Regions from separate parts of the Massilia sp. BGA-UO-ETr-WB1 genome, predicted to be linked through region 3. Evidence: predicted binding sites of a transcription regulator. Region 3 holds the regulator's gene; each other region holds the start of a gene.
What was found. Region 3 encodes sigma-54, which starts transcription at its own class of promoters, with help from an activator protein. Its sites were predicted from a motif close to TGGCANGNAANCTGCTTT; they were not measured.

Region 1: a site for sigma-54 is predicted at 3,270-3,287, ahead of AC56DV_RS16295 (TldD/PmbA family protein). Genes of this name have one in related genera too.
Region 2: a site for sigma-54 is predicted at 4,153-4,170, ahead of AC56DV_RS15350 (PEP-CTERM sorting domain-containing protein). Genes of this name have one in related genera too.

The regions. Positions count from the first base shown of each region.
Region 1 is NZ_JCAQOT010000024.1:698,185-707,490, forward strand. It holds gene AC56DV_RS16275 (serine hydrolase) at 1-554, shown strand, start outside; gene AC56DV_RS16280 (transporter substrate-binding domain-containing protein) at 555-1,424, opposite strand; gene aqpZ (aquaporin Z) at 1,453-2,145, opposite strand; gene AC56DV_RS16290 (class I SAM-dependent methyltransferase) at 2,239-3,051, opposite strand; gene AC56DV_RS16295 (TldD/PmbA family protein) at 3,326-4,963, shown strand; gene AC56DV_RS16300 (TldD/PmbA family protein) at 4,979-6,316, shown strand; gene AC56DV_RS16305 (TldD/PmbA family protein) at 6,330-7,967, shown strand; gene AC56DV_RS16310 (TldD/PmbA family protein) at 7,982-9,306, shown strand, end outside.
Region 2 is NZ_JCAQOT010000024.1:479,487-488,792, forward strand. It holds gene prsT (XrtA/PEP-CTERM system TPR-repeat protein PrsT) at 1-1,077, shown strand, start outside; gene AC56DV_RS15335 (PEP-CTERM/exosortase system-associated acyltransferase) at 1,251-2,063, shown strand; gene AC56DV_RS15340 (PEP-CTERM/exosortase system-associated acyltransferase) at 2,086-2,934, shown strand; gene AC56DV_RS15345 (HesA/MoeB/ThiF family protein) at 2,942-3,775, opposite strand; gene AC56DV_RS15350 (PEP-CTERM sorting domain-containing protein) at 4,224-5,087, shown strand; gene AC56DV_RS15355 (lytic transglycosylase domain-containing protein) at 5,175-6,083, opposite strand; gene AC56DV_RS15360 (nucleotidyltransferase domain-containing protein) at 6,124-7,254, opposite strand; gene AC56DV_RS15365 (HprK-related kinase A) at 7,251-8,165, opposite strand; gene AC56DV_RS15370 (HPr-rel-A system PqqD family peptide chaperone) at 8,159-8,446, opposite strand; gene AC56DV_RS15375 (hypothetical protein) at 8,480-9,100, opposite strand.
Region 3 is NZ_JCAQOT010000024.1:836,003-845,308, reverse strand. It holds gene hprK (HPr(Ser) kinase/phosphatase) at 1-15, shown strand, start outside; gene rapZ (RNase adapter RapZ) at 206-1,069, shown strand; gene AC56DV_RS16985 (enoyl-CoA hydratase/isomerase family protein) at 1,074-2,150, opposite strand; gene hpf (ribosome hibernation-promoting factor, HPF/YfiA family) at 2,243-2,599, opposite strand; gene AC56DV_RS16975 (RNA polymerase factor sigma-54) at 2,669-4,159, opposite strand; gene lptB (LPS export ABC transporter ATP-binding protein) at 4,175-4,963, opposite strand; gene lptA (lipopolysaccharide transport periplasmic protein LptA) at 4,966-5,538, opposite strand; gene lptC (LPS export ABC transporter periplasmic protein LptC) at 5,551-6,108, opposite strand; gene AC56DV_RS16955 (KdsC family phosphatase) at 6,188-6,727, opposite strand; gene AC56DV_RS16950 (KpsF/GutQ family sugar-phosphate isomerase) at 6,727-7,725, opposite strand; gene AC56DV_RS16945 (monovalent cation:proton antiporter family protein) at 7,835-9,306, shown strand, end outside.

The DNA.
Region 1 (9,306 bases), 140 kb from region 3:
TCTACTCGCGCGTGCTGCTGGTGCCGGAAGAAAAGCTGGGCATCGCCATCTTCACCAACGCCGAGAACAGCGGCTCGATGGCGGCGCTGCAATGGCGCCTGCTGGACCAGTACATGAACGCGCCGGCGACCGACTGGATCGGCATCGTCTCGGCCGACGAGCAGGCCAAGCACAAGGAAGAACTGGCAAAGGTGGGCAAGGCCGCCTCCGCGCGCGCGGCCAAGTCGCAGCCCTCGCTGGCCCTGGCCGCGTACGAAGGCGAATACCAGGACGCCTGGTACGGCCTGGTCACCATCAAGCGCGAAGGCCAGAAGCAGGTGATGCGCTTTGTGAAGACGCCGGACCTGGTGGGCGACCTGGAGCACTTCCAGCACGACTCCTTCATCGTGCGCTGGCGCCAGCGCAACTTCAACGCGGACGCCTACGTGAGCTTCGCGCTGAACCCGGACGGCAGCATCGAGCGCATGAAGATGAAGCCGGTATCGGCCGAAACGGACTTCAGCTACGACTTCGCCGACCTGGACCTGAGGCCGGTGCCGCCGCCCAAGAAGTAATCACGGCAGCCGCAGCTGGAACACGCGGCGCTTGCGCGCCGTGATCTCGTCCATGCCGCGCTGGAAGGCGGGGATGCTGTTGAACAGGCGTTCAAAGCTGCCGTCCTTCTGCGCCATGCGCAGCCCGCGCTCGATGCGCGCGGCCAGCTCCGGCCTGTTGCGGCTGACGAAGAAATAGAACGGCACGCGGTAGTGCAGGAAAATGGTGGGCTCGACCTGCAGTCCTTCGCCCGGATGCTGCTCCAGCTCCGACCATGCCTCCTGCACGCCGCGCGGCATATAGTCGAAGCGCTTCACGCGCAGCATGGGGAACAGGTATTCATAGCCGCCCGAGGTCTCCACCGGCAAGCCGTTAAAGCGCAGCACCCCGGTTGACGGCCAGTTGGTGCCGGCGCCGGCCTTCAGCTTGCGCAGGTCGTCCAGCGTGCGCACCGCCGCGAAGCGGGCCGCGTCCTCGCTGCGGATCAGGAACACGCGGTAATCGTTCAATTCCTTGATCAGCGAAATGCGCACCGGCAGCAGCTCGGCTTCGCGCTGGCGATCGGTGCCGTCCCACATCACGTTGATCACGCCATTGTTTTTGAGTTCGGCATTGCGCCGCAGGCTGGTCAGCTCCTGGCCGTAGTGGGCCAGTTCGTACGGCCCGTCGCTGGCCACGGTCTTGTCCAAGGCAAGCTTCAGCAGGCGGGGGAAATAGGCGGCGTGCTCCTTCGCGCTGGGGGAGACGGCGGGCAGCACGAAGCGATGCATTGCCGGCGGCGCGGCTGCCGCCCGCTGCGGAACGCAGCAGGCCAGCAGCAGGGACAGGAAAAAATAAAGCTTGATCATCACGCCGCTATAGTAGCGCATGGCGGCGCGATCCGGCTGCATGCGGCCGAGTGCGGCCGCTTGCAGCCGCTTAGGCCTTGGCCTCGTCGGCGATGAAGCGGTACACCAGCGCGCCCAGCACGGCGCCGGCGATCGGCGCCAGCCAGAACAGCCACAGCTGGCTTACCGCCCAGTCGCCCACGTACACGCCCACGCCGGTGCTGCGCGCCGGGTTGACCGAGGTGTTGGTGACCGGGATGCTGATCAGGTGGATCAGCGTCAGCGCCAGGCCGATCGGCAGCGGTGCGAAGCCGGCCGGCGCGCGGCGGTCGGTGGCGCCCAGGATCACGATCAGGAACATCATCGTCATCACGACTTCGGTCACCAGCGCGGCGGTCAGCGAGTAGCCGCCCGGCGAGTGTTCGCCGTAGCCGTTGGAAGCCAGGCCGCCGGCCAGGCTGAAGCCGGCCTTGCCGCTGGCGATCAGGTACAGCACGCCGCCGGCGGCGATGGCGCCCAGCACCTGGGCCACGATGTAGGGCAGCAGCTTGTTGGCGGGGAAGCGGCCGCCGGCCCACAGGCCGATCGATACCGCTGGATTCAGGTGGCAGCCCGAGATGTGGCCGATGGCGTACGCCATGGTCAGCACCGTCAGGCCAAACGCCAGCGACACGCCCAGCAGGCCGATGCCGACCCCGGGAAACGCCGCCGCCAGTACCGCGCTGCCGCAGCCGCCCAGCACCAGCCAGAAGGTGCCGACAAACTCTGCGCCATATGCTTTCATATATACCCCTTAGTAAATTTAACGAATTAACAATTTATACCGGGGTGCAAGAAATGTCCATCCTTCGATGCGGCGGCGGCGCGCTGAAAACCGCTATGGCTTGACGAACTTGAGCGTCATGCGGTCGCTTTCGCCGATGGCCTGGTACTTGGCGCGGTCCTTGTCCTTGTTGGTGTAGGTTGGCGGCAGCGCCCACACGCCGCCTTCATGGTCGGCCTTGTCCTTCGGGTTGGCGTTGACTTCCGACTTGGCAGCCAGCTTGAAGCCGGCGTTCTCCGCCAGCTTGATCACATAGGCTTCGTGCACGTAGCCCGAACTGGCCTTCTCGTCCTGCTTCATGCTGGCCGGCAGGCGGTGCTCCACCACGCCGAACACGCCGCCCGGCTTGAGCGTGTCGTACACGCTGGCGAACAGCGCCTTCACGCTGGCGTCGCCGTTGCCGATCCAGTTGTGGATGTTGCGGAAGGTGAGCACCATGTCCGCGCTGCCTTTCGGCGCGTAGCTGAACACATTGTTGTTCGGCTCGAAGGCGCCCAGCACCACTTTGTCGTAGGAGGCCGGTACCGCGTTCAGCTTGTCCTGGAAGCGGGCGGCGGCCTTGCGGACGTTTTCGTTGGCCGAGCCGGGCGTGCTGCCGGCGGCGATCAGCTTGCCGTCCTTGCGCAGGTAGGGGCCGAGGATCTCGGTGTACCAGCCGCCGCCAGGGGACAGCTCCACCACCGTCATGGTGGGCTTGATGCCGAAGAAGGTCAGCGTTTCATAAGGATGGCGTGCCGGGTCGCGCGCCACGTTGGCAGGCGTGCGCGCCGGGTTGGCGATGGCGGCCTTGAGGGCGTCGTCGGCCAGGGCCAGGCCGGGGGCGGCCAGGCCGCATGCGATCGCTGCGCCGAGGATGAATTGTTTCATGCATGTCTCCAGGTTGTTGACGACGCGTGGCGGTCGTCTGCGCCGATCATCGGGGAACTCGCGGGCCGGGTCAAGCAGATTCGATAGTGTCCGCCGCGCCCTTGCCGGACACTGAGCGGACACTCGCGCGGACACATCGGACACCCGCCGCTTGCGTTTGGCAAGCCGGGGTCCGGCAAATGACAGGAGTGTGACGGCTGCACCGGAAAGATTTGCAATGGCACAAAACTTGCGTCATGGTGTACTTTCCGGCGAAGGTTCTTTTGGAGAGATTATGGAACGACGTGCATTCCTCAATATCAGTGGTTTGGCCCTGGGCACCATGCTGCTGCCCGCATACGGCAGGGCGATCGCGGCCGAAGAGCTGCTCAAGCCGGCGGACACCGCCTTCAAGAAGATGCTGGCCGATACGGCCATGACGGCCGCCACCCAGGCCGGCGCCAGCTACTGCGACGTGCGCATCGGCCGTTACCTGAACCAGTTCCTCACCACGCGCGACCTGAACGTGGAGAACATCACCAATACCGAATCGGCCGGCGTCGGCGTGCGCGTCATCGCCCACGGCGCCTACGGCTTCGCCGCCACCAGCGACGTGTCGCCGGACGGCGTGGCGGGCGCGGCGCGCCAGGCGGTGGCCATCGCCAAGGCCAACGCCAGGCTGCAAAGCGCGCCGCTGCAACTGGCGCCGGTGACCGGCGCGGGTACCGTGTCCTGGGCCACGCCCTACAAGAAGGACTGGCGCGCGGTGCCGATCAAGGAAAAGGCCGAGCTGCTCATCGCCGGCAACAAGGCCGGCCTGGACGCGGGCGCGAGCTTCATGCAGTCCTTGCTGTTCCAGGTGAACCAGCAGAAGTATTTCGCCTCCACCGACGGTTCCTATATCGACCAGGACGTGCACCGCCTGTGGGTGCCGTTCTTCGCCACCGCCGTGGACAAGACCACCGGCAAGTTCCGCTCGCGTTCCGGCCTGTCGTCCCCAGTCGGCATGGGCTACGAATACCTGGACGCGCGCAAGGAAGACAAGTTCCAGGCCGCCGGCGGCGTCACCACCCTGTACCGCAATTCCTACGACCTGATCGAGGACGCGCGCAACGCCGGCAAGCAGGCCAAGGCCAAGCTGTCGGCCAAGTCGGTCGAGCCGGGCAAGTACGACCTGGTGCTCAGCCCTGAGCACATGTGGCTCACCATCCATGAATCCGTGGGCCACCCGACGGAACTGGACCGCGTGCTCGGCTACGAGGCCAATTTCGCCGGCACCAGCTTCGCCACGCTGGACAAGTGGCAGTCGAAGAAATTCAAGTACGGTTCCGACATCGTCAACATCGTCGCCGACAAGACCACCCCTGGTTCGCTGGGCGCGGTCGGCTACGACGACGAAGGCGTGAAATGCAAGCGCTGGGACATCATCCGCGACGGCGTGCTGGTGAACTACCAGGCCACGCGCGACCAGGCCCACATCATCGGCGAGAAGGAATCGCACGGCTGCTCCTACGCGGACAGCTGGAGCAGCGTGCAGTTCCAGCGCATGCCCAACGTGTCGCTGGAGGCGGGCAAGAAGAAGCTCACGCCGGACGAAATGATCAAGGACGTGAAGAAGGGCATCTATATCGTCGGCGACGGTTCCTTCTCGATCGACCAGCAGCGCTACAACTTCCAGTTCGGCGGCCAGCTGTTCTATGAGATCAAGGACGGCAAGATCACCCGGCCGCTGGAAGACGTGGCCTACCAGTCCAACACCCAGGAATTCTGGAACGCCTGCTCCGCCATGTGCGACGAGCGCGACTGGCGCATGGGCGGCTCCTTCTTCGACGGCAAGGGCCAGCCATCGCAGTCGTCCATCGTCTCGCACGGTTCGAGCACCACGCGTTTCAACGGCATCAACGTGATCAACACCGCCCGCAAGATCGGTTAAGGACAGGACGACGACATGAAGATTTTGAGTCAGGAAGAAACCAAGCGCATTTGCGATAAAGTACTGTCGCTGTCCAAGGGCGACGAGTGCGAAGTGAAGGTGACCGGCAGCCGCACCGGCAATATCCGCTACGCGCGCAACGCCGTGTCCACCGCCGGCCTGGTGGAAGACAGCCAGCTGGCCGTGGCGGTCTCGTTCGGCAAGAAGCAGGGCGTGGCCACCATCAACGAGTTCGACGACAAGTCGCTGGAAAAAGCCGTGCGCCGCGCGGAAGACCTGGCGCGCCTGGCGCCGGACAATCCGGAGTTCATGCCCACCGTATCGAAGCAGGAATACAAGGCCAGCAACACCTACAGCAAGAGCACGGCGGCCATCGACCCCGACTTCCGCGCGCAGGTGGCCGCCTACAGCATCGAGAACAGCCGCAAGAACAAGCTGCAGGCGGCCGGCTTCTTCACCGACAGCACCTCGTTCGAGGCCATCGCCAACTCCAGGGGCGTGTTCGGCCACCAGGAAGAGACCGGCGTGAACTTCACGCTGACGGTGCGCACCGAGGACGGGCGCGGTTCGGGCTGGGTGCGGCGCGACGCGGGCGACGTGAACAAGTTCGACGCGCGCGAAGCGTCCGACGTGGCGATCGAAAAAGCGCTGCGCTCGGTGGACGCCAAGGCGCTGGAGCCGGGCCGCTACACGGTGATCCTGGAGCCGGCCGCCACTTCCGACCTGCTGGCCTATATGTTCGGCGCCCTGGACGCGCGCAGCGCGGACGAAGGCCGCAGCTTCCTGTCCAAGAAGGGCGGCGCCAACCGCCTGGGCGACAAGCTGTTCGACGAGCAGGTCAATATCTGGTCCGACCCGTGGGACAAGGACATCGCCGTCACGCCGTGGGACAACAATACCTACCTGGCGCGCGAGCGCATGGACATCGTCAAGAACGGCAAGGTCGCCGCGCTGGACTACTCGCGTTTCTGGGCGCAGAAGCAGGGCAAGCGCGCCGTCGGCTCGCCGGGCAACTTCATCATGGCCGGCACCAACAAGGAGACGGCGGAGCTGATCGCCAACACCAAGAAGGGCGTGCTGGTCACCCGTACCTGGTACATCCGCATGGTGGACCCGCAATCGCTGCTGCTCACCGGCCTCACGCGCGACGGCACCTTCTACATCGAGAACGGCAAGATCAAGCACCCGATCAAGAACTTCCGCTTCAACGAAAGCCCGGTCACCATGCTGAACAACATCGATGAACTGGGCAAGCCGGTGATACTGGGCGGCGACGAATCGCCGTACAAATTGCTGATTCCGGCGATGAAGGTGCGCGACTTTAACTTCACGTCCCTGTCGGACGCGGTGTAAATCAGGAGAGATTGTGGAACGACGTACATTTCTGAAAGTAGGGGCCATCACCGGCGGCACCCTGCTGGTGCCGGTGTTCGGCAACGCCATCGCGGCTGAAGAGCTGCTCAACCCGATGGCGGTGCAGTTCAAGAAATCGCTGGCCGACGCCGCGATGAACGCGGCCACCAAGGCCGGCGCCAGCTACTGCGACGTGCGCATAGGCCGCTACCTGAACCAGTTCATCACCACGCGCGACCTGAACGTGGAAAACATCGTCAACACCGAATCGAGCGGCGTGGGCGTGCGGGTGCTGGCCAACGGCGCCTACGGCTTCGTTTCCACCAACGTGATGACGCCGGACTCGGTGGCCGAAGCCGCGCGCCAGGCGGTGGCCATCGCCAAGGCCAACGCGCGCCTGCAGGCCGAGCCGGTGCGCCTGGCGCCCGTCAAGGGCGTGGGCGAGGTGGCGTGGGCCACGCCGTTCAAGAAGGACTGGCGCACGGTGCCCATCAAGGAAAAGGCCGAGATGCTGATCGCCGCCAACAAGGCCGGCATGGACGCGGGCGCCAGCTTCATGCAGTCCACCCTGTTCCAGGTGAACCAGCAGAAGTACTTCGCCTCCACCGACGGCTCCTATATCGACCAGGACGTGCACCGCCTGTGGGCCCCGTTCACCGCCACCGCCGTGGACAAGAGCAGCGGCAAATTCCGCACCCGCCAGGGCCTGTCCTCGCCGGCCGGCATGGGCTATGAGTTCTTCGACGCCAAGCCGCAGCACAAGATCCGCGCGCCGGGCGGCGTCACCACGCTGTACAAGGACGGCTACGACCTGATCGAGGACGCCCGCGCGGCCGGCAAGCAGGCGCGCGAAAAGCTCAGCGCCAAGACCGTGGAGCCGGGCAAGTACGACCTGGTGCTCAGCCCCGAGCACCTGTTCCTCACCATCCACGAATCCGTCGGCCACGCCACGGAGTTGGACCGCGTGCTGGGCTACGAGGCCAACTACGCTGGCACCAGCTTCGCCACGCTGGACAAGTGGCAGTCGAAGAAATTCAAGTACGGCTCCGACATCGTCAACTTCGTGGCCGACAAGACCGCGCCGGGCGCGCTGGCCACCGTGGGCTACGACGATGAAGGCGTGCAGTGCAAGCGCTGGGACATCATCAAGGACGGCGTGCTGGTGAACTACCAGGCCACGCGCGACCAGGCCCACATCATCGGCGAGAAGGAATCGCACGGCTGCTCGTACGCGGACAGCTGGAGCAGCGTGCAGTTCCAGCGCATGCCCAACGTGTCGCTCCAGGCCGGCAGGAAGCAGCTCACGCCGGACGAGATGGTCAAGGACGTGAAGAAGGGCATCTACATCGCCGGACGCGGTTCCTTCTCGATCGACCAGCAGCGCTACAACTTCCAGTTCGGCGGCCAGCTGTACTACGAAATCAAGGACGGCAAGATCACCCAGCCGCTGGAGGATGTGGCCTACCAGTCCAACACCCAGGAATTCTGGAACGCCTGCTCCGCCATGTGCGATGAGCGCGACTGGCGCATGGGCGGCTCCTTCTTCGACGGCAAAGGCCAGCCTTCCCAGGTCAGTGCGGTGTCGCACGGATCGAGCACCACGCGCTTCAACGGCGTGAACGTCATCAACACCGCCCGCAAGATCGGCTAAGGAGCTAGCGCAAGATGAAATTTTTGACCCAGGAAGAAGCCAAGCGCGTCTGCGAAAAGACCATCGCCTTCTCGAAGGCCGATGAGTGCAGCGTGAGCCTGCGCGGCGAGCGCGAAGGCAACATCCGCTACGCCAACAACGCCGTATCGACCGCCGGCCTGACCGAGGACACGCAGCTCAGCGTCAGCGTTTCCTTCGGCAAGCGGGTGGGCAGCGCCACCATCAACGAGTTCGACGACAAGTCGCTGGAAAAAGCCGTGCGCCGCGCAGAAGACGTGGCGCGCCTGGCGCCGGAGAACCCGGAGTTCATGCCCAACGTGAGCGCGCAGCAGTACAAGGCCACGCCGACGTGGAGCAAGAACACCGCCGCCATCGATCCCGAGTACCGCGCCGAAGTGGCGTTCCGCAGCATCGAGGCGGCGCGCAAGGCCAAGCTGAAGGCGGCCGGCTTCTTCGACGACACCACTTCCTTCCAGGCGCACGCCAACTCGAACGGCGTGTTCGGCTACCAGGAACTGACCAGCCTCGGTTTCACCGTCACCACCCGCACCGAAGACGGGCGCGGTTCCGGCTGGGCCAAGCGCTACGCCAACGACGCCGGCAAGTTCGACGCGCGCGAAGCCTCGGCCATCGCCATCGAGAAGGCAGTGCGCTCGGCGGACGCCAAGGCGCTGGAGCCGGGCCGCTACACCGTCATCCTGGAGCCGGACGCCACCTCGGACATGCTGAACTTCATGTTCGGCGCCTTCGACGCCCGCAATGCGGACGAGGGCCGCAGCTTCCTGTCGAAGAAGGGCGGCGGAAACCGCGTGGGCGAGAAACTGTACGACGAACAGGTGAACGTGTGGGCCGACCCGTGGAATCCGGAGGTGCCGGTGCTGCCGTGGGACAGCGCTTCCATGCTGGCGCGCGAACGCGCCGACATCATCAGGAACGGCGTGGTGGCCGGCATGGATTACACGCGCTACTGGGCGCAGAAGCAGGGCAAGCGCGCCATCGGCCGCCACGGCAACATCATCATGTCCGGCGGCAGCAAGTCCACCGAGGAGCTGATCGCCAGCACCAAGAAGGGCGTGCTGGTCACCCGCACCTGGTACATCCGCATGGTCGATCCGCAGTCGCAGCTGCTCACCGGCCTCACGCGCGACGGCACTTTCTACATCGAGAACGGCAAGATCAAGCATCCGATCAAGAACTTCCGCTTCAACGAGAGTCCGGTCGCCATGCTGAACAACATCGAGGAACTGGGCAAGCCGGTGGTGGTGGGCGGCACCAACTCCAACTTCCAGATGCTGCTGCCGGCGATGAAGGTGCGCGACTTCAACTTCACCTCCTTGTC
Region 2 (9,306 bases), 360 kb from region 3:
AGCGCCGAGCATCCGGACGCGGTGCAGCCGGCGCTGCGCCTGGGCGTGCATTATCTGCGCAGCGGCAAGGCCGCGCAGGCCCTGACCCTGGCGCGCAAGCTGCAGCCGTCGTATCCGGCCAACACCGACGTGCTCGAGCTGGTGGCGCAAAGCCAGCTGGCCACCAAGGACACCAACGGCGCGCTGGAGACGTACAGCAAGCTGGCCGGCCTGCTGCCGAAGTCGCCCGGGGTGCAGCTGCGCCTGGCCGAAGTGCACCTGGAACTGAAAAACGAGGCGGCCGCCGCCGACGACCTGAAGAAGGCGCTGCAGCTGCAGCCCGACCTGATCCAGGCCCACACCATGCAGGCCGGCCTGCTGGTGCGCCAGAAAAAACACGACGCCGCGCTGGCGGTGGCGCGCCTGGTGCAAAAGCAGCACGACAAATTGCCGGCCGGCTACGCGCTGGAAGGCGACATCCTCAGCGCGCAGGGCAAGTCGGCGCAGGCGCTGCCACTGTACGAAAAGGCGCTGGCGCTGGGCAAGGCGCCCGGCTTCGCCATCAAGCTGGCCGACACTTACCGCGTCAACGGCAAGAACAAGGAAGCCGACCAGGTCATCGCCCGCTGGCGCCAGGACAATCCGAACGATCCGGCCATGGCCATGTACCAGGCTGAAACCAGCCTGGTCACCAAGCAGTACCCGGTTGCAATCGAGCAATTCGAAGCTATTCTGAAGAGTAATCCGAAGAACGCGGTGGCGCTGAACAACCTGGCGCAGGCGTACGCGCAGGTCAAGGACAAGCGCGCGCTGGCGGCGGCCGAGCAGGCCGACAAGCTGGTACCCGGCCATCCGGCCATCATGGACACGCTGGGCTGGATCCTGGTCGAGCAGGGCGACGTCGCGCGCGGCCTGCCGCTGCTGCAAAAGGCGGCGGCGGCGGCGGCCGGCAACGGCGAGATCCGCTACCACTACGCGGCCGCGCTGAGCAGGTCGGGCGACAAGGCCGGCGCGCGCAAAGAGCTGGAACAGCTGTTGGCGACAGGCAAAACTTTCCCGCAGGCGGACGAAGCGCGCGCCCTGTTGAAACAGCTCTGATTCCCCACCCGACCGGCCTGCAAGCCGCATGGACAGCGGCTTGCATGCGCGCGCACTGTTGAATTCGCTTGTGCGTGCTGGCCGGAAATAGGTTATCTTTGCGCCTGAGCTTTGGCTTGCATGTCGTGAGCCAGTGCCGGGCGCCCGACTGATGTGCAGACAAGGAACGCACTATGCTGCTCGAGCGACTATTCGGCAAGCGCGACATTCTGATCCCGTATTTTGACTTTGCCAGCGTAATGAAAGGCATGATGGATTCGGCCGTGCTGGCCGAGATTTATCGCCTGCGCTACGAGGTGTATTGCCTGGAGTGCCATTACCTGGACGCGGCCGAGTTTGACGAAGGCAAGGAAACGGACGAGTACGACGATTGCTCCATCCATTTCGCGGCCTACACGCTGGACCAGGCCATGGTGGGCACGGTGCGGCTGGTGCAGCCCAAGGAGGGGCAGATTTATCCCTTCGAGTCGCACTGCACGGTGTTCGAGGATTTCACCATGCCGCCGCGCGAGATGGCCGGCGAGGTGTCGCGCCTGGTGGTGAAGAAAACGCACCGGCGGCGGCGCGGCGATACGCTGGAAGGCGTGTCCAAGGAATTTATCGAACAAAAGGGCGGGCCGGCTGCGATCAAGCCGCCCAGCGGCAAGGAGCAGCGCACCAACAGTCCGCTGTTGCTGCTGGGACTGTACCGCGAGATGTACCGCTACAGCCGCAAGCACGGCATCCGTTACTGGTATGCCGCGATGGAGCGCTCGCTGGCGCGATCGCTGGACAAGATGGGGTTCCGCTTCGTCCCCATCGGGCCGCAGGTCGACTATTACGGGCCGGTGACGCCCCATATGGTGGACCTGGACGAGCTGAACGAACGATTGAAGCAGGAAAACCGTTTCCTGGCCGCCTGGTTCAATGACGAGCCTATCCCTTTCTGGACGGTGGTGAAAACCATGATAGCCACGTTCATGATCGGGCGTACCCGGAAGAAATGAAACCCGTAGGAGAATTCGCTGTATGGCGCACGTATTTGCAGGACCCAGCTACCGCAGCGTACTTTCCCGGCAGGAGTACCAGGCCCACTTTGAAACCGTGGACCACGCCAACCGCAATATCTTCCGTTCCTTCCGCGGCGACCAGCACGGCAAGGTGCCGCACGATATCTTCAAGCTGCGCTACGACGTGTATTGCATCGAATGCGCCTTCCTGCCGCAGGCCGAACAGGCCGGCGGCATGGAGCTCGACGAGTACGAGACCCGCGCGGTGCACATCGCCGCCTATTCGATGGATGAAAAACTGATCGGCACGGTGCGCCTGGTGCAGCCGGACGCCGCGCAGCCCTATCCGTTCGAGCGCCACTGCGCCGTGTTCGACCATTACGAGCACCCGCCGCGCGACCTGGCCTGCGAGATTTCCCGCCTGGTGGTGCGCAAGGAGCACCGCCGCCGCCGGGCCGACAGCCTGGACGGCGTGCCCGGCCTGCCGCCGCTGGTGCCGGCGGCCGAGCGCCGGCACGGCGAGCGCCGCCGCGATTCGCCGATGCTGCTGTTCGGCATGTACCGCGAAATGTACCGCCACAGCCGCAACGTCGGCATCCGCTACTGGTACGCCGCCATGGAGCGCGCGCTGGCGCAGTCGCTGCAGCGCATGGGCTTCGGCTTCCAGCCGATCGGCCCGCCGGCCGACTACTACGGCGCCGTGGTGCCTTACGTGCTCGACCTGCACGTGCTGGAAGCCAAGCTGGCGGCCGACAACCCGAAGCTGTCGGCCTGGCTGCACGAGCGCCCGCAGGCGCTGCTGCCGCGCCTGGCCTGGCAGCGCAACCCCGCGCGCAAGCATCCGCGCACGGTGCGCCCGCGTTCCTGAGCCGTGCTTACTCGGCGCTGATCCGGATCATCTTGGTGACGTGGTTGCGGAAGCTGTGCACCACGATATTGGGCGCGCTTTCCACCTTCAGCCCGGCCAGCATGTCGTGCATCATGGTGACGGCGAGGGCCGCCACCGAGAACGTGCCCACGGCGATCTGCGAAGCCGGGCAGGGGCGGCCGTCGTCCATGATGGTCAGCGCGCGCGCCACCTCGCGCACCACCTGCTCGTCCAGGTGGGCGCCGATGCGCGCCATCACGCGCCCGAACACGGCGGTGTAGTTCAGATTGCCTTCCGCCGCGGCGGCTTCCACGTCGCGTTGCAGGATGGCCGGCAGCGACTCGGCCGCGCCGGCGGGGAAATACAGCACGGCGGCGCCGAAGCCGACGTTGATGGCGGTGAAGATGGGCTTGCCCTGCATGGTGGCCGCCATGTGCAGCGCCAGCACCGCTTCCAGGTCGACGAAGTCGATGGTGTCGAACACGATGTCGACCTTGCCCACCAGCTCGGCCGCGTTGTCCTTGTCCAGCATCTTGTAGTGGGTTTCCACGCGGGCTTGCGGATTGATGCGCAGGATGTGTTTTTTCAGCGCTTCCACTTTGGGCTGGCCGACGTCGTCCTGGTCGTAGAACTGCCGGTTCAGGTTGTGGGCGTCGATGGTGTCGCCGTCGATCAGCACGAAATGCTGGAAGCCGCTGCGCGCGGCGCAGATGGCGACCGGGCTGCCCAGTCCGCAGCCGGCGAACAGCAATCGGGTCTCGCTGATCTTGGTCTGCGTGGCCTTGTCTATATAGCCCTCATTGCGGGTCACAAAGCGGTCATAGTCGAATTCGGTAGCCATGGCGGGAAAACCTCTGATTAGGTGGATGGAAACGTGCCGCTTGCGGCGGCTGGGCTCGTTACAGATTGACAATACTATAGTAGCGCAAGCGCGCTCGTCTGCCCATCATGCCGGTCTGTCGATATTCTTTACATACGCGGCCCGGCCGCGTGGCGTATTTCATACGGATCGGGCCCCGGCTGCGCGCTTTTTCCCTGTAAACCGGGCGCCGGCGGCGCGGCGCGGCCGGGAATATCCGGCCGGCAATAAATGTCACATGGGCTGTCGAATTTCTTTACAGCGCAGGCAAAATTGACAACTGTTCGCTCGGGCAAAAAAATACGCGGCACCAATGTTCCCTAGGCGTTTGGCGGTTTGCGGGGTGTTTTCCAGTGAGCTGGCATGCCGATTGCTTTATACCTCGGTGTGACGCTGCTGACAGCGCCCATACCAATTACTGGAGAACAGAATGAATCTCAAGAAAATTTCCGCACTGGCAGCTGGCGTGGCCCTGGCATTCGGCGCAGCGGGTTCGGCCCAGGCGGTTGACCTGATCGCCGGCGACCTGAAGTTCACCTTCAACGCCTACGACAGCGCGACCTCGCGCTACACCGCCAATTGCACCGACGCCGCCGGTTGCGACGCCGTCACCGCACCAGGCGCCGCTGCCATCAGCGCCTACAACGAAGACAGCTGGGGCATCTTCTCGATCGCCAGCATCACCCGCGTATCGGACAACGCCATCACGTACACGGCTGGCCAGGGCGGCAAGTTCCTGACCGGTATCTTCGGCGGCCTGCGCGACTATGACGTGCAGCGTACCGTGCTCGGCGGCGCCGGCGGCGTGATCGACCAGGTGCTGGCAGCCGGCGGCTGGCTGAAGATGTTTGAAAACAACACCGACTACGCCGCCATCCAGGGCACCGGCGGCCGTATTGGCGAGTTCGGCTACAACGGCATCACCGGCGGCACGCTGCTGCTGGACGCGGTATTCGCCACCGGTATTCTGGGCGGCAACAACACCGCCACCTACAGCGGCTTCTTCAACGAGAACGGCATCACCGGCGCCTCGGGCGGTTACCTGAACGTGGTGGGCGGCAACTGGCAGTCCAAGCTCGACACCGACGCCCTGATCGATGAGAACGGCAACCAGCGCGACCTGCTGCTGACCTCGACCTTCCAAGGCTTCAAGGCAAACAATCAAGTCGCCGACTGGACCGTGCTGGCCAGCGGCCACGTGACCGGCAACGCCATTCCAGAGCCAACCTCGCTGGCCATCTTCGGCCTGGGCCTGGCCGGCCTGGCAGCCCTGCGCCGCCGCAAGCAGCAGTGATCCTGCGCGCGGTTCGCCGCGCCGCAACGCAAAAAACCCGCCCGGGCAACCCGGCGGGTTTTTTCATTTCCGGGCTCCCTGGGCCGCTCAGGGCTTCTTCAGCGCGGCGCTGGCGGCCACGCCGGCCGGGTAGGGATGCAGCGCGTGCTGGTACAGGCGCGCCAGGCGCTTGACGTATTCCTGCGTTTCCGCATACGGCGGCACGCCCTGGTAGCGGTCGACCGCCTTCTCGCCGGCGTTGTAGGCGGCCGCCACCAGCTGCACGTCGCCGCGGAAGTAGCCCAGCAGCCAGCGCAGATAGGCCAGTCCGCCGCGGATGTTCTGCTCGGCGTCGAAGGCGTCCTTGACGCGGAAGCGTTGCGCCGTCTCCGGGATCAGCTGCATCAGCCCCTGCGCGTTCCTGGGCGACACCGCGCGCGTGTTGAAGCCGGACTCGATGGCGATGATGGCCATGGCCAGCCTGGGGTCGACCTCGAACTGCGGCGCCAGCAGCTCCACCAGCGCGCCGATCTGCTTGCTGGCGGCGTGCTGGTAGAGCGCGCGCGGCTCGGGCGGCATGGGGGAAAACGGGGTGTCGGGCAGCATGCAGGCCGGCAGCGGCGTGCCGGGCACGGTGTTGGTCAGGTTGAGCATGGCTTGCGCCTGCGGGTGGCCTTGCGCGGCGGCCAGCGCGAACAGCTGCGAGGCGGCGCCGTCGTCGCGCGCCGCGCCGCGGCCGTTGGCCAGCATCCAGCCCAGCGCGTACTGGCCCCGGGCGTCGCCCTGGCGGGCGGCGCGGCAGTACAGGGCCAGCGCCTGCGGCATGTCGCGCGGCACGCCTTCGCCGTGCTCCAGCCGCGCGGCGGCGGCCAGCAGCTCGGCCACGCCCGCCGGCCCCGCGCCATGGGCGGCCGTGGCAGCGGCCGCCTCGCCGGCGGCGGCCGGCGAGGCCAGTCCCAGCAGGCCGGCCAGCAGCGCGGCGCCGAAGTTGGTGGCGTAGGTGGAAGGTGCGGGCATGCTGCGCTCCGGTGACAGCCTATGCTTGATTGTAGAGCAGTCAGGGCTGCGCGGCCTGATCTTTGTCGCGCGGCGACAGAAAAGCTTTATGGAACAAGTGGCGCGCCAGCAGCAGCGGCGGCATGCGCAGCCAGTTGGCGCGCAGGTACAGCAGGAAGCGGGCGGCCGGCGTGAAGGCGTCGTCGCAGCTGGCGTGGGCCGGCAGCAGCGCGCGCCCGTACAGCGCGTCCATCAGGCGCAGCAGCAGGGCGCCCGGACGGCCCGGCTCGGCTGCCGCCAGCGCCGCCGGCGGCAGCGGCGTGTGCAGCAGCCGGGCCGTGTAGCGCAGCGCGTAGAACAGCGGGCGCTGCAGCTGCAGCCTGGCGGCGCGTTCCTGCAGCGCCGGCCAGAAGCCGGGCTCGGCCCCGTAGTGGCGCAGCAGGCCGTCGAGGTCGACCAGGTCGCGCAGGCCATGCTCGAGCTCGCCGTCGAAGAACAGATGGGTGGCGCTGTGCAGCACCAGGTCGGGCGGCGCCAGGATGCGCAGGCCGGGCTGGCCGGGCTGGCCGGGCAGTTCCTGCGCGGCGGCGCGCAGCGTGGCCGGATCGGGATGCACGGGCGCCGTCTGCGGCAGGATGGCGTGGTGCACGTCGATGGCGGTGCGGCGCTTGACGTGCTCCATCGGCGGCAGCTCGTGCATCCACTCGCGGTAGTAGCGCTGGTCGTATTCGTCCAGGTGGGTGCTGGCCCAGCCGTGCAGCATCAGCGCCGTTTCGGCGTCGTCCAGCTTGTCCTTGGGCAGCAGGATGTCGATGTCAGAGAACAGCCGGCCGCTGGCCGGCGGCAGCCCGGCCAGCGCGTAGGCCGCGCCCTTGAGCAGGATCAGCGGCGTGTCCAGCCCGGCCAGCGCGTGGCGGATCTGCGCCACTTCCCAGCGCACCGCCTGGCTGTGCCGCTCGGCCACGGTGCGCGACCACTCCAGGTGGCGCCGCGCCGGCGCCGGCACGCGCTCCAGTTCGCCGCGCTCGCGCAGCAGGTAGTACAGGCGCGGCTGCAGGTTGGCGCTGGCGCACTGGCGCAGCAGCACATTCCACTCGGCCTCGCCGTAGCCGGCCAGCAGCGCCGGCTGGCGGAACGCCTGCAGCGCCAGCGGCACCGCCGGATGCCGCGCGGTCTTGGCCGCCGCGCTCATGGCTGCTCCGCCAGGCGCGCGAACAGCTCGACCGCCTGGTCCAGCTGGCTGTACACGAAGCTGTAGCAGTGCGAGGCGCCCACCGCGTCGGCCATGGCGTCGAAGCCGCGCTCGGCCAGCAGGCTGTAGTTGAAGGAATTCTGCGCCATGCGCAGCACGGTGCCGGCCTTGGGCAGCGGCGCCAGTTCGGTCTCCGCCCCGGCCTGGTAGCGTGGGAACACGATCCAGCCCGGCGCGGCGCGTTCGGCGGCGCGCGCCACGCTGTCGGCCGGCGCCTGCAGATGCGCCACCGTGCCTTTGACGGTGTCGGCCACGGGCGGGCTGAACACGGCGTCGCCGAGGTAGGCCTGCATCAGCGGGATGGAAGCGTTCTTCAGGCTGATCGGGCGCGGCAGCGGCTGCAGCAGGCCGTCGGCCAGCTGGATCAGGGCCAGCTCGTCGGACAGCAGGCGCCAGCCGCGGTGCGCCAGCGCCGCGCACAAGGTGCTTTTTCCCGAGCCGGGCGGGGCCGGCAGGATCAGCGCGCGGCCGTTGCGCTCGAGCACGGCGGCGTGGATGATCAGGCAGTCGTGCGCGCGGCTCGACACGCACCAGTTCAAGCCCCATTCGAACATGGGGAAGGCTTGCGCCAGCGGCAGCGGCTTGAACATCGAGCCGCCGTTGTGCATCAGCATGACCTGCGGCCGCCACCAGCGGCGCAGCCCGGCCGGCTGCACCACTTGCAGGTGGAAGTCGGCGAAGGCGTCCGCGCCGTGCAGCGGGTAGCCGCCGTACAGCAGGGCCAGGCCGCGCGCCACGCTGGGCACGCTGCTTTCGAGGTGGGTGGTGTAGGCGCCGGTCTGCAGCACGATGCCGCCGTGCGCCAGGCGCCGCGCCAGTTCGGCCGACGCCAGCGAGGACAGGGTCAGCATGCGCGCTGGTCCGCCTGGCCGGCCGCGTCGACCAGGTTGAGGGCGCGCAGGTCGGCCAGCAGCGCTTCCAGCTGTTCCAGCTGGGCCGGCTCGGCGGCGTCCAGCTGCAAGGCGGCAGCCAGCGCGGCGCTGCCGGCGGCGCCGCGCTGCAGCGCGTTCAGCACTTCAATGGAAGCGGCGTCGAGCAGGTGGGTGTCGCCCGACAGATTGTTGTACAGCACGAACTCCTCGCCATCCCAGCTGCGGCTGCGCAGCCGCTGGCCCGGCATCAGGCGCCACATGGTGAAACCGGCTCAGTCAGCATGCCGCCCGTGTCAGTCCATGGTGCCGCGCAGATAGGCGACGATTTCCGGGCCGTACCACTTCTTGCCGGCCATGGGGGTGTAGTAGCCGCGGCCGGAGCCGCCGGTGCGCCAGTACTCGTTCCAGATCGCTTGCACGCGGTCCGGCTTGAGGAAGGAGGTGTAGCCCTTGAGCGCGTTCTGGTAGGCCGCGACGATGTGCATGGCCACGTTGTCCAGGTCGCAATCCTGGTGCGTCAGCATGGTCAGCATGGTCTTGTTGTAGAAGCCGCTGGTCGACGAGCAGTTGAAGCGCTTCTGGAACTTCATGGTCGGCGCGCAGCTCGAATGCCAGGCGCTGGTGTGGTTCTTCCAGTAGCCGGGCGACAGGCCCTGGCACACCACCACGTGCGGGTTGTGGCTGTTCAGGTTGCCCGATGCGAAGCCGGACGGCGAATGGCAGATGGTGCACGCCATGCCGGGCTGGCTTTTCACGGTCAGGATGGCGCCGACAACAGCCGCGCCCTTGGTGGCGAAGCGGCGGCGCGCGGCGCCGGCAAACGCCGGCTGGGCGGCGCCGGCCGGCTCGGCCTGGCTGGGGGCTGCGGTTGGCAGCTGCGGGGTGTCCCCGTCGTGCTGGTCTTGGTTAGCCACGTCTGTATCCTCGGTAAGCGGGTCGGCCTGCGGGCCATGATCTGGTGTTGGATAGAAAGAAAGCAATATTCGTTCCCACGCCGGGGCGCGGCGCGGACCTTGATAAAAATCAAAGGCTTAGCGGAATTTTCCGCAGGCCGCGCGGCCACCTGACCAGTCTAGCGCAAAAACTGTAAGAATTTTCGACATTGTCTCACGACAATGCG
Region 3 (9,306 bases):
ATGAGCGGGGACTAGCCCCGCCCACGGCCAACGTTGCCGAGGAGCCGCGCCTTGCAAGGCGCGCCCGTTCCGCAGGCGCGGAGCTGCGCTCCACGAATTCCCTGCTACACCAGCGGCAGGCGATGAGCGGCGATCAAGTGCCTATCGCGCCGCGATTTGTTCGCTAACGCACCTATCGCGTAGTCTTGATGTATTATCTTTAGCTATGCGTATCGTGCTCATTACCGGTATATCCGGCTCTGGAAAATCCGTCGCCCTCAATGTCCTTGAGGACACGGGCTATTATTGCGTGGACAATCTGCCGCCGGCCTTGCTGTCGCAACTGGTGTCGCAGCTGACCGACGAAGGCACGCAGGCGCTGGCCGTGGCGGTCGACGCGCGCAGCGCCGAGTCGCTGGCCAACCTGCCGGACGCCGTGCAGGCGCTGCGCGGGCAAGGCCACGACGTCAAGATCATGTACCTGACGGCGAACACCCATTCGCTGGTGGCGCGCTTCTCGGAAACGCGCCGCAGCCACCCGCTGTCGCACGAACTGAAGCCGGGCCAGAATCCGGCCGCGCGCCGCACGCTGATCGAATGCATCTCCGAAGAGCGCGAGCGCCTGTCGGCCATCGAGCAGCTGGGCCACGTCATCGACACCTCGGAACTGAGCGCCAACAAGCTGCGCGCCTGGATCAAGGACCTGGTGCAAAGCGAGAACGCGCCGCTGACGCTGTTCTTCGAATCGTTTGCCTTCAAGGTGGGCGTGCCGCTGGACGCTGACTTCGTGTTCGACGTGCGCGCGATTCCCAACCCCTATTACGACCTGGCCCTGCGCCCGATGACGGGCCGCGACGCGCCGGTGATCGCCTTCCTCGACGCCCAGCCCAGCGCGGACGAAATGTTCAAGGACATCCGCGATTTCGTGGCCAAGTGGCTGCCGTCGTTCAAGACCGACAACCGCAGCTACCTGACGGTGGCGGTGGGCTGCACCGGCGGCCAGCACCGCTCGGTGTACATGGCCGAACGCCTGGCGCGGCATTTCCACCCGACCGAGCAGGTGGTGCTGCGCCACCGCGAGCAGTCCTGACGTTTTAAAGGTGGCGCAGCGGATGCGCGTGCGCCGGCCACGGCGGCGCGAAGAACGCGGCCACCATCTCCGGCGTCACCTCCTCCAGCGCCGCTGGCGACCACTTGGGCGCGTTGTCCTTGTCGATCACCAGCGCGCGCACGCCTTCCAGCACTTCGCCATGTTCGAAATTGCGGCGCACCAGGTTGCGTTCCATGCGCAGGCAGTCCGCCACGTCCAGCGCGGCGCCGCGGTTCAGCAGCTCCAGGGTCACGCACATCATCAGCGGCGAGCGGCTTTGCATGGCCTTCAGCGCCGCCTGCGCGAACGCGCCTTCGTCCGCCGCCAGCGAGGCCATGATGGCCGCCACGCTGTCCGCCGCGAAGTGGCGCTCAATCGCGGCGCGCTCGGCCTCCAGCACGCCTTTGCCGGCCTGGAACGGCGCGGCGAAGGCTGCGATGGCGTCGCGCAGCCCGGCGCCCGGCGCCGCCTCCAGCAGGCCGCGCAGCGCGTCCCACGCATCGGCCGGCACGTAATGGTCCGCCAGGCCCACGTAGAGCGCATCCGCCGCGCCCACGGTCAGCCCGGTCAGGCCCAGGTAGCGCCCCAGGCTGCCCGGCGCGTGCGACAGGAAATGGCTGCCGCCCACGTCCGGGAACAAGCCGATGTTCACTTCCGGCATGGCCATTTTCGTGCGGTCCGTGACGATGCGCACGCCGCAGCCGGGGCCGCCCTGCGCGATGCCCATGCCGCCGCCCATCACCACGCCGTCCATTAATGCGATATACGGTTTAGGGTAATAGTGGATCAGGTGGTTGAGCGCGTACTCCTCGGTGAAGAAGTCCTCCAGCAGCGCGCTGCCGCCCTGCGGCGTGGCGTTGCCCACCTGGTGGAAGAAGCGGATGTCGCCGCCGGCGCACAGGGCTTTCTCGCTGCTGCTGCGTATCACCACGGCGGCCACGGCACTGTCGTCGCGCCAGGCCAGCAGCGCGGCCGTCAGGCTGCGCACCATGGCCAGGGAAAGGGAATTGAGCGCCTTGGGGCGGTCGAGGGTGATGAAGCCGGTGCCGTTGGCAACCTGGGTAAGGACGTGCTCGCTCATGCTGGATGTCTCTGGAATTGTTAGAGCACCATTTTAGCGCGGGCGCAAAAAAGGGCGCCAGATGCGCCCTTTGTTGGGAGTGCCGCTGACCTTTACGCGGTCGGGGCAGGTTCGTACGTGTCCGGCAGATGCTTGATGGCGTCGTGGCCATGCTCCTGCACTTTGGCTTTGTACTTCATGACTTGGCGGTCCAGTTTGTCGATCAGCGTATCGATGGCAGCATACAGGTCTTGCGACAGGCTTTCCACGTACACGGTCTTGCCGGACATGCGCAGATTGATTTCGGCCTTTTGCCTTTTGTCTTTCTCGGTGAGGTTATCTACAGTCAGGATGACAGCAATATCAATAACTTGATCGAAATGGCGCTTGACCCGTTCCAGCTTGTTCTGCACGTATTCACGGATGGCGGGGGTCACTTCGAGATGATGTCCACTGATGGTGAGATTCATACACACTCCTAAAGATAAGGGCTCATACGCTGTCGAATGTTATTGGAGCGCAGGGGAACCCAAGTAAAACTACAAAGCTTTACGCAGACTTACCGGAGGGATTTTCAGGGCTTCGCGATATTTGGCAACAGTCCGTCGCGCAATTACCATGCCCTGTTCACCCAGCATGTCCGCAATCTTACTGTCGGATAAAGGATTTTTCGGGTCTTCAGCTCCTGTCAATTGCACAATCAGCGCCCGTATCGCCGTCGAGGATGCTTCTCCTCCTGCTTCGGTGGCGACGTGACTGCCAAAGAAATATTTCAACTCAAACATCCCATGCGGAGTCAGCATGTATTTCTGAGTTGTTACGCGAGAAATAGTGCTCTCGTGTAGTCCCAGTGTATCAGCAATTTCACGCAACACAAGGGGTCTCATGGCGACCGCGCCATGGCTGAAAAAGTTCTTTTGTCTTTCTACTATCGCTTGCGCCACGCGCAGGATGGTGTCGAAACGCTGGCGCATATTCTTGATCAGCCACTTGGCTTCCTGCAGCTGCGCGCCCATCGCCGACTCGCCCTTGCCTTGCTTGAGCATGTTGGCGTACAGCGCGTTCACGCGCAGGCGCGGCATCACGTCGTTGTTCAAGGTGACCTGCCAGCCGTTGCGCGCCTTCTTCACGATCACGTCCGGCACCACGTAGTCGGACACGTCGGAGGCGAACTCGGCGCCCGGATGCGGATTGCACTGGCGGATCACCGCCTGCGCTTCGCGCAGGTCTTCATCGTCGCAGTCGAGGGCTTTTTTCAGCTTGTTGAATTCGCGCTGCGCGAACCAGGCCAGGTGCTTTTCCACGATGCAGATGGCCATGCGGCGCGTCACCAAAGGCACGCCGGGCATGCGCTTGATCTGCAGCGCCAGGCACTCGGAGGCGCTGCGCGCGCCCACGCCGATGGGGTCGAAACTTTGCAGCAGCGTGAGCGCCGTCCGCAGCTCTTCCAGCTCCACGTCCGCCTCTTCCGGCAGGCGCGCGTGGATCTCTTCCAGCGGCTCTTCCAGGTAGCCGTTCTCGTCCAGCGCGTCGATGATCAGTTCCATCAGCACGCGGTCGCGCGGCTGCTGCACGGTCACGCGCATCTGCTCCATCAGGTGCTCGCGCAGGGTGCAGTGGCTCGCTTCGAGCTGCGGGCGCGAGTCCTCGTCGTCCGGCGCCTTGCTGCGGCCGGCGTCGCTCCAGTCGGTGTCGGCCTCGGCGCCGCTGGCGCTGTCGCCGTCGCCGCCCGCGCCCTCGAAGGGATCGCCCTCGCCGGCCGGCGCGCTGTCCTGCGCCGGCGCGCCCACTTCGGCCGGCGACGCGTCCGCGCCGTTAGGCTGGGTCTGGTTGATGGCGCCGTCGCCCAGCAGGCGCAACGAGCGGTCCAGCGGGTCGTCCAGCCGCTCGAGCAAGGGGTTCTCGCCCAGCAGCTGTTCCAGTTCCTGGTGCAGCTCCAGCGTGGACAGCTGCAGCAATCGGATCGACTGCTGCAGTTGCGGCGTCAGCGCCAGGTGCTGAGAGGTGCGGAGTTGCAGTGACTGTTTCATGGGCTAATTCACGAATTACATGCGGAAGTGTTCGCCGAGGTAGACGCGCCGCACCGATTCGTCGGCGATGATGTCGTCCGGGCGGCCGGACGCCAGCACGCTGCCCTGGTTGATGATGTAGGCGCGGTCGCAGATGCCCAGCGTCTCGCGCACGTTGTGGTCGGTGATCAGCACGCCGATGCCGCGCTCCTTGAGGAAGCGCACGATGCGCTGGATCTCGATCACGGCGATCGGATCGACGCCGGCGAACGGCTCGTCCAGCAGCACGAAGCGCGGATTGGTGGCCAGCGCGCGTGCGATCTCCACCCGGCGGCGCTCGCCGCCCGACAGCGACAGCGCCTGGTTCTCGCGCAGCTTCTCGATCTGCAGGTCGGCCAGCAGGCGGTCCAGGCGCTCGTCGATCTCGGCCTTCTTCAAGGCCTTGCCGTTGACGCGCTGGATCTCCAGCACGGCGCGGATGTTGTCCTCCACCGTCAGCTTGCGGAACACCGACGCCTCCTGCGGCAGGTAGGACAGGCCCAGGGTGGCGCGCTGGTGGATCGGCATGCTCGACACGTCCACGCCGGCGATGTCGATGCTGCCCGCGTCCGACGGCACCAGGCCGACGATCATGTAGAAGGAGGTGGTCTTGCCGGCGCCGTTGGGGCCCAGCAGGCCCACCACTTCGCCGCATTCGACCTGCAGCGACACGTCATGCACCACCTGGCGTTTGCCGTAGGTTTTCTGCAGGCCGCGCACCACCAGGGTGCTGGTGCAGCCTGGCGCGGCTGGGTTGCCTGCGGTGCTTGGGGTTGCGTCGGCCATCGTTATTTCCCCGCCGCCGGTGGCTGCGCCGGTGCTGCAGGCTTGGGCGTGGACGGCTGGATCACCATGGTGCCGCGGCCGCCGCCGGGCTTGCCCTCGCCGCTGGCGGTGTTGCGCACGCTGAACTGCTCGCGCCGGCTGTCGTAGGAAATGAACTCGCCGGACACTTCGTCGCTCGGCTTGCTGCCTTCCAGGCGGCGCACCTTGGCGTGCACGAACAGCTTGACCAGCTCGTTCTTGCCGTCGTATTCAATGCGCTCGGCCTCGCCTTCCATCCACTGGTCGCCTTCGCCGTCGCGCTTCTGGCGGAAGGTGGTCGGCTTGCCGCCGGTGCTGGTCAGCGTCACGTACTGGTAGCCTTCCGGGTCCTTGGTGACCACCGCCTTGGCCGCCTTCATCAGCAGCGTGCCGCGCGTGAGCACCACGTTGCCGGTGAAGGTGCTGACCTGCTTGACGTCGTCGACGTCGGCGTTGTCGTAGTCGATCAGCGTGGGCTTGGTGGAGTCGGCCTTCTCGGCCTGCACCAGCCCGGCCGCGCACAGCAGCAGGGCCGAAATCAGGAGTTTTTTCATCATCTGTCCATTCACTTATTTGGTTTGCGCCGGCGGATACACGATCCGCCCGCGCCCCTGCAGTTCAACCTGGCGCGTGGCGTTGTTCGCCTTCATGCCGGAGCCGGTGGCGGTGGCGCCGCCCTGCACGATCTGCACCGGCTGGTCGGTTTCCATGCGGTCCTCGTCCGGGTAGACGGTGAGCGCCTGCGTCGTCATCCGCATCGCCTGGCTCTTGCCCTGCGCCGCGCGGTCTATCTTCACATTGCCCTGCAACTTCACGCGCGTGTTGTTCTCGTCCACGCGGGCGCGCTCCGCCGTGATGTCCATCGGCGGATGGGTGCTGCTCAAATTGCGCACCAGCGGCTTGTCGATCTCGGACGAGTCGTCGATCGGGCGGTGCACCAGCTTGTCGCCGGCCACGATGTAGCTCGGCTTGCCTTCCTTGGTCATGCGCACCACGCTGAACTGGTCGATGATGTAATCGGGCTCGTTCAGGCGCTTGTCGGCCAGCATGTCCTCTTCGCCCCGGTTCAGCAGCTGCAGCAGCCAGAACGTGCCGAAGGCGACAAAGACCGCGATGACCAGGGTCATGCTCAAGCGCCAGCGGTGTGCGGTTCGTTTACGCATATTTACGCATGTCTCACTATCTTATCTTCTCGGACCCGTCTGCTCACACCAGGAACTGGGCCATGACCTTATCGTAATTGCCGGTGGCGCGCAGCACGAATTCGCACACCTCGCGCACCGCGCCGCGTCCGCCGCCGGCCTCGGTCACGTGGTGCACGCGGCTCAGCACGTCGGCGCGGCCGTTCGGCACGCCCACCGCGAAGCCGACGCGTTTCAGGATCACCAGGTCCACCACGTCGTCGCCGATGAAGCACACCTGCTCGGCGGCCAGGCCGGTCTTGGCCAGCAGGTCGTTGAACGGGGTCAGCTTGTCGTGTCCGCCCTGGTGCACGAACTCGATGCCCAGGTCGCGCGCGCGGGCCGTCACCTGCGGCGAACGGCGCGCGCTGATGATGGCCGTCAGGATGCCCGCTTCCTGCAGCAGCTTGATGCCCAGGCCGTCCTGCACGTTGAAGGTCTTCATCACTTCGCCGTCCGGGCCGTAATGCAGGCTGCCGTCGGTGAGCACGCCGTCCACGTCGAAAATCATCAGCTTGATGTTGGCCGCGCGCGCCACGTTTTCCAGATTGTAGGCCTTGTTCATCAGATCACCTTGGCGCGCGTCAGGTCGTGGATGTGCAGCGCGCCGGCCAGCTTGCCGTCCGCGTCCACCACCAGCATCTGGTTGATGCGGAACTGCTCCATGATGGCCACCGCGTCCACCGCCAGCTTATCAGGCGAAATGCTGCGCGGATTGGCATGCATCACATCGCGGATGATGACCTTGCTGAAGTCCTGCACTTTTTCGATCATGCGGCGCAGGTCGCCGTCGGTGAACACGCCCACCGGGCGGTTGTCCGCATCGACGATGGCGGTCATGCCCATGCCCTTCTGGGTGATTTCCAGCAGCGCGTCCGGCAGGCGGGTGTCCAGGCCCACGGACGGGATGGCGTCGCCGCTGCGCATCACGTCGCGCACATGGGTCAGCAGGCGGCGGCCCAGCGCGCCGCCCGGGTGCGAACGGGCGAAGTCCTCTTCCTTGAAGCCGCGCAGGTCCAGCAGCGCCACGGCCAGCGCGTCGCCCAGCGCCAGGGTGACGGTGGTGCTGGCGGTGGGCGCCAGGTTCATCGGGCAGGCTTCCTTGGCCACCGACACGTCCAGGTGCACGTCGGCCAGCTTGGCCAGGCTCGAGCCGGGCTTGCCGGTCATGGAAATGAGGGTGCTGCCCATGCGCTTGACCACCGGCAGGATGGCCATCAGCTCCGAGCTTTCGCCGGAATAGGAGATGGCGATGAAGGCGTCTTCCGCCGTCACCATGCCCAGGTCGCCGTGCGCGGCCTCGGCCGGGTGCACGAACAGCGCCGGGGTGCCGGTGGAGGCCAGCGTGGCGGCGATCTTGCGCGCGATATGGCCGGATTTGCCGATGCCGGACACCACAACGCGGCCTTTGCAGTTCAGCAACAGGGCGACCGCCTTGCCGACGCTGTCGTCGGTGGCCAGGCGCGCGTGCATGGCGGTAATCGCGTCCGCCTCGATCTGCAGGGTTTCTCGGGCCAGCGCCAGTGCGCGCTCGGCCGTGTTGTTGTCAAAAGCTTTCAGCATGGGATTTCCATCGGTTACACTCATGCCGGAAGTATAGCCGAATTGCGAAAGCAAAAAACTTGCCAGTCCTAACAAACAACGGGATCAGCCCCCTAAATGGAAGCGCCGCATGTTTTCACCGCTTGAACTGACCCTCTTGCTGCTGGGCAGCGCCGTGCTGGGCGTGGTGGCGTTCCGGATGATGCACCTGCCGCCCATGCTGGGTTACCTGACGGTGGGCATCCTGATCGGGCCGCACGCGCTGGGGCTGGCCGCGCAAAGCGAAGCCAGCCACATCCTGGCCGAGTTCGGCGTGGTGTTCCTGATGTTCTCCATCGGCCTGGAATTCTCGCTGCCCAAGCTGATGGCCATGCGCGGCATCGTGTTCGGGCTGGGCATGGCGCAGGTGACGGCCACCATCGCCGCCACCATGCTGCTGGGCTGGCTGCTGGCCTGGCAGCTGCCCGGCATCCATATCAGCTGGCAGGCCGCGTTCGCGCTGGGCGGCGCGCTGGCCATGTCGTCCACCGCCATCGTGGTGAAGATGATCACCGAGCGGCTGGAGCTGGAAAGCGAGCACGGCCGCAAAATCATGGGCATCCTGCTGTTCCAGGATCTGGCCGTGGTGCCGCTGCTGATCCTGATCCCCTCCCTCGCCAAGAACCCGGACGACCTGCTCGAAACGCTGGCCTGGGCCGGCGGCAAGGCCGTCATCGTGCTGGTGCTGCTGCTGTTCGTGGGCCAGAAGCTGGTGCGCGGCTGGTTCGCCATCGTGGTCAAGCGCCGCTCGCAGGAGCTGTTCATGCTGAACCTGCTGCTGATCACGCTGGGCGCGGCCTGGATCACCGAGAAGGCCGGGCTGTCGATGGCGCTGGGCGCCTTCGTGGCCGGCATGCTGATCTCGGAAACCGAATACAAGCACCAGGTGGAGGAAGACATCAAGCCCTTCCGCGACGTGCTGCTGGGGCTGTTCTTCATCAACGTCGGCATGCTGCTCAACCTGCGCCTGGTGCTGGAGAACTGGTGGCTGGTGCTGGTGCTGCTGGCCGGGCCGGTGCTGCTGAAATTCGCCCTGATCGCCGGCCTGGCCAAGCTGTTCGGCTCGTCCGACGGCGTGTCCATGCGCACCGGGCTGGCGCTGGCGCAGGCCGGCGAGTTCGGCTTCGTGCTGCTCAACCTGGCCGGCGGCGTGGCGCTGATGGACCCGTTCATCATTCAGGTGGTGCTGGCGTCGATGGTGCTGTCGATGCTGCTGGCGCCGTTCATCATCGCCAATTCGGACAAGCTGGTGATGAAGGTGTCGAGCAACGAATGGATGATGCAGTCGCTGGCGCTGACCAAGATCGCCACACGCACCATGAGCACGCAAAAGCACGTGATCGTGGCCGGCTTCGGGCGCAGCGGCCAGAGCCTGGCCACCTTGCTGAGCGAAGAAGACATCGCCTACCACGCGCTGGACCTGGACCCGGAGCGGGTGCAGGAGGCGCAGACGGCCGGCGCCAACGTGTCCTACGGCGACGCCGGGCGGCGCGAAAGCCTGATCGCGGCCGGCATCTACCGCGCCAGCGCGGTGGTGATCACCTACGCCAGCACGGCGTCGGC